3 regions of the Kribbella italica genome follow, and region 1 is predicted to be linked to each of the others. Evidence: riboswitches for the same ligand, from Rfam matches in the RefSeq annotation. Region 1 holds a riboswitch; each other region holds the start of a gene.
What was found. A riboswitch is a leader RNA that binds a small molecule or an ion and turns the genes downstream of it on or off. The one in region 1 is predicted to bind glycine.

Region 1 (4,127 bases):
ACCACCGCGTCCACTGACCCACGACATCTTCGCGGAGGTGATCCGGGTGCTGGGGCACACGCTGACCCAGGTCCGGATCGTGAACCTGACCGACGGCGTCTTCGAGGCGATCCTGGTCTTCGACGACAAGACCGAGATCTCGGCCCGCCCGTCGGACTCGATCGCGCTCGCGCTGCGGACCGGTACGCCGGTGTTCTGCGCCGAGGAGATCCTCGCCGAGGCCGGCGTCCCGGTGCCCGAGAGCGAGTCCGACGAGGTCGACGAGGTGGAGGAGGAAGAGGAAGTGGAGCGCTTCCGCGAGTTCCTCGACCAGATCTCGCCGGAGGACTTCGACAAGTCCTGAGCGTGCGTTACGACCGTGTGTTGGGTGTGTCTGGTACAAGGCCGGGTTGGTAACGATTCGGCCCGGAGCCGCGACACGCTTTCGGCTCGGAGCGGTTGTCGTTGACCGGGTCAGGTCGGCGGCTTACCTTGAAGGAGTTGTGAGGAGTTGTAACTCCACGGATGTAGTCCGTTCCAGTCAGTACCCAGGGAGGCTCAGGCGTGACACGCACCGGCGACACTGATCTGACGGCGCAGTCGGCGTCGGAAGCACACGCCGACGCGGCTGCCGCAGCGGGGGTGCAGGGCCTGCTCTTCGACGACGACCTGCGCCCGATGCCGGAGGATGTCGGCTTCCGCGGCCCGACGGCCTGCGCGGCCGCGGGCATCACCTACCGTCAGCTCGACTACTGGGCCCGCACCGGCCTGGTGTCGCCGTCGGTCCGTCCGGCCACCGGCTCGGGCACGCAGCGGCTCTACGGCTTCCGCGACGTCCTCCTGCTCAAGGTGATCAAGCGTCTGCTCGACGCCGGCATCTCGCTGCAGCAGATCCGGACCGCGATCGCCCACCTGAGCAAGCGCGGCATCGACGACCTGACCCAGATCACGCTGATGAGTGACGGCGCCTCGGTCTACATGTGCACCTCGCCGGATGAGGTGATCGACCTGCTGGCCGGCGGCCAGGGAGTCTTCGGCATCGCCCTCGGCGGCGTCTGGCGCGAGGTCGAGGGTTCGCTGTCCGAGCTGCCGACCGAGCGTGCCGACGGCAACGACGAGGAGTCCGGCTCGCACGCGAACGACGAGCTCGCCGCTCGCCGCCGCGCCCGGATGACCGGCTGATCCCCGAGCTATCCCCAGCAAAACAGTGCGCCCACTCACCGCGGAAACCTTGCGTGGTGTGTGGGCGACTTTGTTGCTGCCCCTCGACGCTGACGACACGATCGACTTCGCCCGCCTGAAGGCCCAGCTCGACCACCTGCTCACCAGCGGAGTCCACGGTGTGTACGTGCACGGCACGGCGGGCGAGTTCCAGACCCTGACCGAGGACGAGTACGACCGGATCAACGACCTCCTCGCCGCGCAGACCGAGCTCCCGTTCCAGCTCGGGGCCAGCCATCCCTCGGCCCAGCTCCAGCTCGATCGCGTACGCCGGGCCGCCGCGCTGCGCCCCTCGGCGATCCAGGTGATCCTGCCCGACTGGCTGTCGCTGAGTGCCGGCGAGGCGCTGACCTTCCTCGACCGCGTCGCCGAGACGGCGGACGGCGTACCGCTCGTGCTCTACAACCCGCCGCACGCGAAGACGCAGGTCGGGCCCCGGCAACTCGCCGACCTGGCGCGCGCCGTACCGACGCTGATCGGGCTGAAGAACGCCGGGGGAGACGCCGCGTGGTTCGGCCAGGCGCGGGAGTCCGGCCTGTCGCTCTTCGTCCCCGGCCATTTCCTGGCGAGCATGACGCCGCTCGGCGCGGACGGCAGCTACTCGAACGTCGCCGCGCTCTCGCCGGCCGGTTCCGTCAGGTGGTACGAGCTGATCGAGACCGACCACCAGGCGGCACTCGACGTGGAGCGGCGGATCGCGGAGTTCTTCGCCGGGCACATCGCGCCACTGCAGGCACGCGGCCTGTCCAACCCCGCGCTCGACAAGTTCCTCGCCGCGGTCGGCGGCTGGGCCGACGCCGGGACCCGGGTCCGCTGGCCGATGGCGTACGCCGAACCGGACCTGGTCGGACCCGCGCGGGTGACCGCGCGGCGGCTGCTGCCGGAACTCGACGAGGGCAACTGGTAACCTCGGGGTTGCCGTACACAGCACTCGGGAGAGTCCCAGGTTCGCCTGGGCGCCGAAGGGGCAATTCCTCCCCGGAACCTCTCAGGCCCATGGACCGGGTGCCGCAGGCGACTCTGAAGCGCGCTCGCCGCGTGACAGAGGGGGAGGCCACCGGCAGACCTGTCAGCAACGGAGCCTCCACTCATGACTGTGCAAGATACATTTCCCACCCCACCGCCCCGGTCGCACGACATCTCCCCACAGATTTCGGCCACCTTCGCCGACCGCCACATCGGTCCGCGCGCCGACGAGGTCGCCCGGATGGTGCAGACCCTCGGGTACGCCGACGTCGACGCGCTCGTCGATGCCGCGGTCCCGGCCTCGATCCGCTCGGCCGAGCCGCTGCGGCTGCCCGAGCCGGCCTCCGAGGTCGACGCGCTGACCGAGCTCCGGCAGCTCGCCGCCCGCAACACCGTGGCCACCTCGATGATCGGCCAGGGCTACTACGGCACCTTCACCCCGTCGGTGATCGTCCGCCGCCTGGTCGAGAACCCCGCCTGGTACACGGCGTACACGCCGTACCAGCCGGAGATCTCCCAGGGCCGGCTCGAGGCGCTGCTGAACTTCCAGACCGCCGTGTCGGACCTGACCGGCCTGCCGACCGCGAACGCGTCGCTGCTCGACGAAGGCACTGCTGCCGCCGAGGCGATGACGCTCGCGCACCGGTCGAACCGCAAGAGCAAGAGCAACCGCTTCCTGGTCGACGCCGACTGCTTCGCGCAGACGATCGCCGTCGTCGAGACCCGCGCCGAGGCGCTCGGTATCGAGGTCGTCGTCGCCGACACCACCGATGGTCTGCCGGACGGTGACTTCTTCGGCTTCCTGGTCCAGTACCCCGGCTCCGGCGGGGTCGTCCGCGACCTCAAGCCGTTGGTCACCGCCGCGCACGAGCGCGAGACGCTGGTGGCCGTCGCCTCCGACCTGCTCGCGCTGACGTTGCTCGAGGCACCGGGTGAGGCCGGTGCCGACATCGTCATCGGCTCGTCGCAGCGCTTCGGCGTCCCGCTGTTCTACGGTGGCCCGCACGCGGGCTTCATGTCGGTCCGCGCCGGGCTCGAGCGGTCGTTGCCCGGTCGCCTCGTCGGCGTCTCGGTCGACGCCGACGGCGCGCCGGCGTACCGGCTGGCGCTGCAGACCCGCGAGCAGCACATCCGTCGCGAGAAGGCGACCTCCAACATCTGTACGGCGCAGGTCCTGCTCGCCGTCGTCGCGTCGATGTACGCCGTCTACCACGGCCCCGACGGCCTGAAGGCGATCGCCGAACGCGTCCACGCGAACGCCGACAGCCTGGCCGCGTCCCTGCGCGCCGGTGGCGTCGAGGTCGTGCACGAGCAGTTCTTCGACACCGTCCTGGCGCGCGTCCCCGGTCGTGCGGCCGACGTCGTCGACACCGCCCGGCAGAACGGCATCTGGCTGCGCCTGGTCGACGCGGACCACGTCGGCATCTCCTGCGACGAGAAGACCGACGCCGCCGCGCTCGGCCGGGTCTGCCGCTCGTTCGGCGTCCGGTACGACGCTTCGCTTGCCGGTGGCAACCTGGCCGAGGCCGTCACGCGTACGTCGGACTACCTGACCCACCCGGTCTTCAACACGCACCGGTCCGAGACGGCGATGCTGCGCTACCTGCGCAAGCTGTCCGACTACGACTACGCGCTCGACCGCGGCATGATCCCGCTCGGCTCGTGCACGATGAAGCTGAACGCGACCACCGAGATGGAAGCGGTCACCTGGCCGGAGTTCGCCGACCTGCACCCGTTCGCGCCGATCGAGGACGCGGCCGGCTACGTGAAGCTGATCGGCCAGCTGGAGCGCTGGCTGGCCGAGGTGACCGGCTACGCGAAGGTCTCGATCCAGCCGAACGCCGGGTCGCAGGGCGAGCTGGCCGGCCTGCTGGCGATCCGCGGATACCACCGGGCCGAGGGTAACGAAGAGCGCAACGTCTGCCTGATCCCGTCGTCGGCGCACGGCACCAACGCCGCCT
Region 2 (4,127 bases), 7.3 Mb from region 1:
CAGCCCGGCCGCGACCAGGCCGGCGAAGTGTGCCATGTCGACCATCAGGTAGGCGTCGACGGCATCGGCGATCCGCCGGAACTCGGCGAAGTCCAGGTGCCGCGCGTACGCCGACCAGCCGGCCACGATCAGCTTCGGCCGGTGCTCGTGCGCGAGCCGTTCGACCTCGGCCATGTCGATCCGGTGGTCGTCCGGGCGCACCTGGTACGGGATCACGTCGTACAGGCGGCCGGAGAAGTTGATCTTCATGCCGTGCGTGAGGTGACCGCCGTGCGCGAGGTTGAGGCCCATGATCGTGTCGCCGGGACGGATCAGCGCGTGCATCACGGAGGCGTTCGCCTGCGCGCCCGAGTGCGGCTGGACGTTCGCGTACGCAGCGCCGAACAGCGCCTTCACCCGGTCGATCGCCAACTGCTCGATCACGTCGACGTGCTCGCAACCGCCGTAGTACCGGCGGCCCGGGTAGCCCTCGGCGTACTTGTTGGTGAGCACCGAGCCCTGCGCCTGCATGACGGCCGCGGCGGTGTGGTTCTCCGAGGCGATCATCTCCAGGCCGTCGCGCTGCCGGGTCAGCTCGTCGGCGATCTTCGCCGCGATCTCCGGGTCGAGGTCGGCCAGGTCGGCATCGAGGCTCGGGGCAACGATCTGCTGGAAGGTGCTCACAGGTCACCGCCGTGCTTGGCCGCGTAGTCCTCGGCCGACAGCAGCGGACCGTCCTCGGTGGCGTTCACCTTGAACAGCCACACGCCGTACGGGTCCTCGTTGATCGCCGCGGGGTCCTCGGTGACGGCCGGGTTGACCTCGGTGATCTCGCCGGTCACCGGGGAGAACAGGTCGGAGACGGACTTGGTCGACTCCACCTCGCCGCAGGTCTCCCCCGCGGTCACGGTGCTGCCGACCTCGGGCAGTTCGACGTACACGATGTCACCGAGGGCGTCGGTCGCGATCGCGGAGATCCCGACCGCGACGGTCCCGGCCTCCTCGCGGGCAACCCACTCGTGCTCGTCGGAGTACTGCAGGCCGGCCTTGACTGTTGGCATCGTCGGTCCTCACTTCTGGCGCTGGTAGAAGGGCAGAGCGGTCACTGCGAACGGCTCCGGGGTCCCGCGCAGGTCGACGTCCAGCGCGGTGCCGGGCTCGGCGTGCTCGAGGTCGACGTACGCCAGAGCGACCGGTACGCCGAGCGTCGGGCTGGGCTGGCCGGAGGTGATCTCGCCGACGACGACGCCGTCCTTGAGCACCGGGTAGTGGCTGCGCGGCGCGCGCCGGCCGGTACCGGTCAGGCCGACGAGCTTGCGGGCCGAACCCGCTTCTTTGCGCTGGGCAAGGGCTTCCTTGCCGACGAAATCTTCCTTGCTCAACGCAACGACTCCGCCGAGCCCGGCCGCGAACGGGTCGCCGTCGCGGGAGAGTTCGTTGCCGTAGAGCGGCATCCCGGCCTCCAGCCGGAGCGAGTCGCGGGCCGCGAGGCCGGCCGGAGTCAGCTCGCCGTCCTCGGCCGCGGCCTCGATCGCGCGCCAGACGTCGGTGGCGTCGTCGTTCGCGACGAAGAGCTCGAAGCCGTCCTCACCGGTGTAGCCGGTGCGCGCGACCAGCAGGTTCAGGTCGGTCACGGTGATCTCGACCGCCGCGTAGTACCTGAGCGTGGTGAGGAACTCCTGCTGCCCGACCGGGATCAGCCGGAGCAGGATCGACTCGGCCTGCGGGCCCTGGACGGCGATCAGCGAGGTCCGCGCGGAGGCGTCGTCGACCGTGACGTCGAAGTTCTCGGCGCGCTCGGTCAGCGCGGCGGCTACTGTCGTGGCGTTGCCGGCGTTGGGGACGACCAGGAACGCCTCAGGACGCCGGTAGGTGATCAGGTCGTCGATCACGCCACCGTCCTCGGCGCAGATCAGCGAGTACTTCGCCTTGCCGACCGCCATCGCGGAGATCTTGCCGACCAGGGCGTGGTCGAGGAACGCCGCGGCGTCCGGACCGGTCACCCAGACCTCGCCCATGTGGGACAGGTCGAAGAGGCCGGCCGAGCGTCGTACGGCGTGGTGCTCGGCCAGTTCGGACCGGTACTTGAGCGGCATCTGCCAGCCGCCGAAGTCGGTGAAGTTCGCGCCGAGCCGCTCGTGCTCGGTGCGCAGTGCGGTGTACTGGGTGGGCATGAGGAACTCCAGAATCCAGGTGGCGCGCGCCACGAGATCGGGGTTCCTCCCCGCTCTGTATCGGACCTGAGAGTTTCCGCGCGGCCCGATGAGTTCTTGGCGGGCTTCGCTTGCACCGTCGGTGAGCCGGCTGTCCGGCTGCTTTCCAGAGTTGCCTGACCACGGCGGTACGGGGGCCTGAGAGATTCCCGGGGAGGATTTGCTCCTACGGCACCTGCACGACGGCAGGATTCTCCCGCCGCGGATCAACAGCGTGTTCAGTTGTCGGTCGCACCCTAAGCGGGGTCCGGCCGGGCGCGCAAGGCTCAGGTGAGCGTGAGGCCGAAGCCGGGGCGGTCGGGCACGGTCAGGTTGCCGTCTTTCCACTCGTAGGCACTGGTGTCGACACCGTCCGTCGTACCAGGCACTCCCTCGACCGTCGGAACATTGCCGAGGCCCGCCGCCATCTGCGCGGCGTACAAGGTCTTGAGCGGAACTCCCCAGGCGTGCGGCGACGCCTGGCAGCTGACCCGCGGCATCACCTCGCGCCAGCTGGTCAGGCCGAACGACACCACGTCCATCAGCAGGACGTCGATGTCGCCGTCGGCCGCGATCTCCAGCAGGGGCTCGAGATCCGGGTCGGACTCTCCCTCGGCGATCAACGTCGGCGACCCCTGCAGGTGCTTCTTGAGCCGGGCCAGGTCGGCGGCGTCGTCGAGAAACGGCTCCTCGACCCAGTACAGGTCGCAGTCCGCGACCGCCTTCAGATACTCGATGAACCCGTCGCAGTCGTAGCCGTCGTTGGCGTCCACCAGGATCCGGTGCTCCGGGTACGCCGCTCGCACGGCCCGGGTCACCTCGATGTCCCGGGCGTCTCCTTCGGCCCGTTCCATCCAGCGGTTCCCGCGCCCGATCTTCAGCTTGAACGCGCGATAGCCCGCCGCGTCGTCGGCCGCGCAGTCCGCCAGTACGGCGTCCACGCCGTCCGCATCGAGGTCCGCGAAGTAGACCGCGCCGTCGTAGATCGGGATGGTCCGGGTGCCCTTGCCGCCGAGCAGCGCGTGCACCGGCAGATCCAGGAGGTGGCCGGCCAGGTCGTGCAACGCGAAGTCCAGCCCCCGCAGCCCGGCCTCGCGCACTCCCGTGGCCGGATCGATCAGCTCCCCCACCGACCGCCCGACCACGTCGTCGGGAACCGGCCCGGCCGCGAGGCCCCATCCGGACTTCCCGGTGTCGGTGTGCAGGATCACGACGTCGTCGACCCCGCCGTCCCCATGACTCCCGAGCCGGGCGTTCCGCCCGATGGTCCGCGGGTAGCGCGACCGGATCGTCGACCGCTCGACACGGCTGATGAAGTGGCTGTCCAACGTCATCTGGACTCCTTCGGAGTTCGTCGACTACGGCGTCTTCGCCTCGGCGGCGTGGTTCCCTGCCTAGTCTGCAACGTTGGAGGACCGCGCAAACCTCGCGGCCCAATCCCGTACCGCCGCGGCGAGTTCCGGCGGGCCGACCACGTGGAAGTCGGTGCCGAGGGCACCGAGTGAGAACAGCGGGCCGTCGAGCGAGTCCGTCTCCAGCAGCACCCGGCAGCTCGTCGGCGTGACGACCTGGACCTCGGCCCAGCGGCCGAAGTGCGCGCTGACCGTCTCGGCCGGTGCCGCTACGACCACCTCCACGGCGTACGGGCCTTGCTGTGATCCGCCGAGGACGTTGGCCCGGACGTACTCGGCGACGTCGTCGTACGGGAGAGGGCGCGGGCCGTACGGCGTACCGGCGCCTTCGGCGGCGGCGATGCGGTCGATCCGGAAGGTTCGCCAGTCGTGGCGGTCGAGGTCGTAGGCCACCAGGTACCAGCGGCGGCCGAACGGGACGAGCTGGTACGGCTCGACCTCGCGCCGCGTGCGCTTGCCGTCGATCGCGCGGTAGCGCAGGCGGACCCGCTCGGAGTCACGGCAGGCGAGGGCCAGGGTGGTCAGGATCTCGTGGTCGATCGGC
Region 3 (4,127 bases), 4.3 Mb from region 1:
CAGCCGAAGCCATGCCCCAGCACCTCGCCCAGCCGGAGCTGTGCGTCGGCGCCTCGCGCAGCCGTGCCCCAGCGCCTCGCGCAGCCGGAGCTAGGCGTCGGCACCTCGGCGCACCCGAAGCCGTGCGCCAGCGCCGCCTACGGCACCAGCGCGTCGAGCCAGCCGAACAACTGGCCGACCAGGCCCGGATCCGGGTCGTTCGTGACCGGCGGCGTACCGGTCGGACTCGGCGAGGGGGACGGCGAAGGCGAAGGTGACCCCGGGGTCGACGGCGACGGCGTCCCCGGCGGAGGCGGCTCGGTCGGCCTCGGAGTCGGCAGCACCGGGGGCCGGGCCGTGATCGTCGGCAGCACCCTGCGCGTCGCGTCCTCCGCCGTACCGGTCGTCGGCGCGCCCGGTGTCGGGCGGCCTGCCTCGTCCCCGGCGTGACCGTCCGGCTGGACGTCACCCCGACCGACCCCGTGCGATGCGGTCGGGAGCGACGGAGTCGGCGTCGCGGCCGGCCGCCCGTCCGACTCGACGTACGGGTAGTTCCGGTCGGCCGGGTCGGCGATCGGCAGGCCGGCGACCGGCGTGACCGTGTCGGGGTCGCCTGCGCCGGGCAGCGGCAACAGGCCCACGACAGCCAGGGCGGCGTACAGACCGATGGGCAGAGCGATGCAGGCGGCGGTACGGCGGACCCTCTTGCTCCTCAGCGGGGTCCGGCGCGGTGCTGCCTGTTCTTCCTCGGAGAACAGACTCACAGTTCCGGCACAGTAGCGGGTGTTCACACGTTTCAAACAGGTCTTGGAACGATATTCACCGCAAACCGCACCCCGTCGCGACACTGAGCAACCCCGCGGTGACCCGTCAGCACTCGATCACGTTGACGGCCAGGCCGCCGCGTGAGGTCTCCTTGTACTTGATCTTCATGTCCGCGCCGGTCTCGCGCATCGTCTTGATCACCTTGTCCAGCGTGACCACGTGCACCCCGTCGCCGTGCATCGCCATCCGCGCGGCGTTGATCGCCTTCACCGAGGCCATCGCGTTCCGCTCGATGCACGGGATCTGGACCAGCCCGCCGACCGGGTCGCAGGTCAGGCCCAGGTTGTGCTCCATCGCGATCTCGGCGGCGTTCTCGACCTGCTCCGGCGTCCCGCCGAGTACCTCGCAGAGCCCGGCCGCGGCCATCGAGCAGGCCGACCCGACCTCGCCCTGGCAGCCGACCTCGGCGCCGGAGATCGACGCGTTCTCCTTGTAGAGCACGCCGATCGCGCCGGCGGCTAGCAGGAACCGGACCGTGCCGTCCTCGGTCGCGCCCGGCACGAACCGCCGGTAGTAGTGCAGTACGGCGGGAATGATGCCCGCGGCACCGTTCGTCGGCGCGGTGACGATCCGGCCGCCGGAAGCGTTCTGCTCGTTCACCGCGAGCGCGAACAGGTTCACCCAGTCCATCACCTTGAGCGGGTCGACCGACCACTTGTCGCTGCTCAGCTTCTGGTGCAGACCGTGCGCCCGGCGCGGCACCTTCAGGCCGCCCGGCAGCACGCCCTCGGTCTCGCAGCCCTCGTCGACGCAGTCCTGCATCACCTGCCAGATGTGCAGCAGGCCCTCGCGGATCTCGGGCTCGGTCCGCCAGGCCAGCTCGTTGGCGAGCATCACCTCGCTGATCGGCAGCCCGGACTCGCGGCAGCGGTCGAGCAGCTCGGCGCCGGACAGGAACGGGTACTTCAGCGGCGTCCGGTCCGGGACGATCCGGTCGCCGGCGGCCGCGTCCTCGTCGACGACGAACCCGCCGCCGACCGAGTAGTACGTGCGCTCACGCAGTACGGCGCCGTCGGCGTCGCGGGCGACGAAGGTCATCCCGTTCGGGTGGTAGGGCAGCGCCTTGCGGCGGTGCATCACCAGTTGCGAGTTCTCGTCGAACGCGATCTCGTGCTCGCCGGCCAGCCGCAGGGTCCTGGCCGCGCGGATCGCCTCGACGCGCCCTTCGACCGAGCGGGTGTCGACGGTCTCCGGGTCCTCGCCCTCGAGACCGAGCATGACGGCCTTGTTGCTGCCGTGTCCGTGGCCGGTCGCGCCGAGCGAGCCGAACAGCTGCGACTCGACGGCCGTCGTCCGGGTGAGCAGGCCGTCGGCAGCCAGGCCGACGGCGAAGGTCCGGGCGGCGCGCATCGGTCCCACGGTGTGGGAGCTCGACGGGCCGATCCCGATACTGAACAGGTCGAAAACGCTGATCGCCATCTGGAGGTTCCTTCCGGTCGTCGTTGACCGATCGGTGTGCCTCCCCGCTCTGTCAGACGTGCTGTCTTCCAGAGGTGCCTCGCCCGTGCGGTGAGGGTGCCTGAGAGATTCTTGGGGAGAGTTGCTCCTACGGCGCCCGGGTCGGGCCCGGGTCTCTCCCGCACGGGTTCATGCGGCGGTGGTGCTGACGGTCGCGACGGTACGGCGGACCCGCGCTCCCCGTCAATCCGGCCGTGCACTCCTCCGAGGGAGAGCGTTCCCCCGCGCGGGGGATCCCTCGGAAGCACCGCCACCACAAGCTGAACGCATGACGACGAGCACGCGTCCGCGCGACCACGCACCGAGCGAGGCGACAGCGCAGCGGTGGATGCCGCTCGCCGCGGTCAGCTGGGCGGCGGCGTACGGACTGGTCCGGTTGTGGTTCGCCACTGGACATGCACCGGCCTGGGAGTTGCCCGGGAGCGACCTGCTGATCTCCTACTGGCTGTCGCTCGCCTTCTGCGTGCTGAGCGCGGTCCTGGTCGTCCTGCCGGTGTCGCGGATGACCATCAGGCTCACCTGGGCAACAGCTGCCGGCTGGGTCGCCGTGTGCGCCTTCGTGCTGCTTGACGTCGTCGCCGCCGTCCTGCCAGGCCTCGGCATCCCGTTCGACCCGATCGGTCTTCTCAGCCGTCTCGGTGGTCTCACCGGCGCGGGCCTGCTCGCGGCGACCGCACTGACCAGGCAGCGCGCGCTCGACCCGTCCTGCCTGCGCTGCAGTGGGCTCCGGTCGGTCACGTCCACACCCAGGTGGGCGATCGCAGGAGCAGCTGTGGCCGCCGCGGGCTGCCTGATCCGCCTGGCCGCTCAGGCGGTCGTCGGCTTCGGCAGCACGCCGTACGACGCCGGCATGGCGGTGATCCTGTTCGAGGCGGGCTTCCTGCTCGCCGGCCTCCTGCTCCCGCTCCTGCTGGTGACGCGCGCCGGCCGGATCTTCCCGCGCTGGATGCTGCTGCTCCCCGGCGGCGGGCTCGGCGCCGGCATCACGGCGTACTTCGGCGTCGGACTGCTCCAGATGGTCGCCGCCGCGCTGCGGCACGAGCCGGTCTTCGGAGAGATGGGCCTGCCCGAGGCGTTCTTCTGGGTCGCGGTCCCGGCGTACGTGCTCTGGGGCGCGGGCCTGCTCACGGCGACGTACGGGTACTACCTCCGCACGCGCCGACCCTGCCGCGGCTGCGGCCGGTGAGTCAGCCCAGGCGGTTGGTCCGTGCCGCCCACAGCTCGAAGAACCAGGTGAACAGCGGCGGGATGCTGGCGGCCAGCGCGAGCAGCGTGGTCGGCCAGGTCCAGCGCAGCGGCTTGCGGACGACCGCGACGGTCAGCACGTAGGCGACGAAGATCCCGCCGTGGATCGGCCCGAAGATCTTCACGCCGATCTCGTTGTCCGACAGCACGTACTTGAACAGCATCCCGATCAGCAGCCCGGTCCAGGAGATCGCCTCGGCGATCGCCACCACCCGGAACCAGGTCGCATGCTTCGAACCAGCCGGCGCGTCCACGGCTGCAACAGTCTCGGTCATCAGACCAGTGACCCTAACAAGTCGGCCCAACCGCTCCCGGGTTCCCTCCGGGTCGGCACCGGATGCCGGTCAGGGTCGGCGCGGCGAAAGATCGTCCCAATGAAGAGACCGATTGTTTGGTGTGCGGCCGCGGCCGCCGTACTGGCAACGCTGACGGTCCCGGCCACTGCGGCGCCGTCCATCGACTGGGCTGCCTGCCAGCCCGAGCCCGGTGACACCCCGGAGGAGATCGCCCTCCTCCCCGGCTCGGAGTGCGCCACGCTGAAGGTGCCGATCGACTGGAACGACCCGGCAGAAGGCACCTTCGAGCTGGCCGTCTCCCGACGGAAGGCCCAGGGCCAACGC

Region 2: it holds a riboswitch for glycine, as region 1 does, so the genes downstream of both, gcvT (glycine cleavage system aminomethyltransferase GcvT) here and gcvP (aminomethyl-transferring glycine dehydrogenase) in region 1, are expected to answer to the same signal.
Region 3: it holds a riboswitch for glycine, as region 1 does, so the genes downstream of both, HDA39_RS26715 (L-serine ammonia-lyase) here and gcvP (aminomethyl-transferring glycine dehydrogenase) in region 1, are expected to answer to the same signal.

The regions. Positions count from the first base shown of each region.
Region 1 covers NZ_JACHMY010000001.1:1,461,209-1,465,335, forward strand. Annotated here, with positions in the region: gene HDA39_RS06845 (bifunctional nuclease domain-containing protein) at 1-343, shown strand, start outside; gene HDA39_RS06850 (MerR family transcriptional regulator) at 544-1,161, shown strand; gene HDA39_RS06855 (dihydrodipicolinate synthase family protein) at 1,220-2,107, shown strand; glycine riboswitch at 2,123-2,214, shown strand; gene gcvP (aminomethyl-transferring glycine dehydrogenase) at 2,291-4,127, shown strand, end outside.
Region 2 covers NZ_JACHMY010000001.1:8,726,683-8,730,809, reverse strand. Annotated here, with positions in the region: gene glyA (serine hydroxymethyltransferase) at 1-663, opposite strand, end outside; gene gcvH (glycine cleavage system protein GcvH) at 660-1,040, opposite strand; gene gcvT (glycine cleavage system aminomethyltransferase GcvT) at 1,050-2,153, opposite strand; glycine riboswitch at 2,199-2,308, opposite strand; glycine riboswitch at 2,309-2,401, opposite strand; gene HDA39_RS41035 (mandelate racemase/muconate lactonizing enzyme family protein) at 2,459-3,505, opposite strand; gene HDA39_RS41030 (helix-turn-helix transcriptional regulator) at 3,566-4,127, opposite strand, start outside.
Region 3 covers NZ_JACHMY010000001.1:5,749,234-5,753,360, forward strand. Annotated here, with positions in the region: gene HDA39_RS26710 (hypothetical protein) at 138-743, opposite strand; gene HDA39_RS26715 (L-serine ammonia-lyase) at 850-2,223, opposite strand; glycine riboswitch at 2,302-2,394, opposite strand; gene HDA39_RS26720 (hypothetical protein) at 2,531-3,448, shown strand; gene HDA39_RS26725 (DUF3817 domain-containing protein) at 3,450-3,782, opposite strand; gene HDA39_RS26730 (alpha/beta hydrolase) at 3,882-4,127, shown strand, end outside.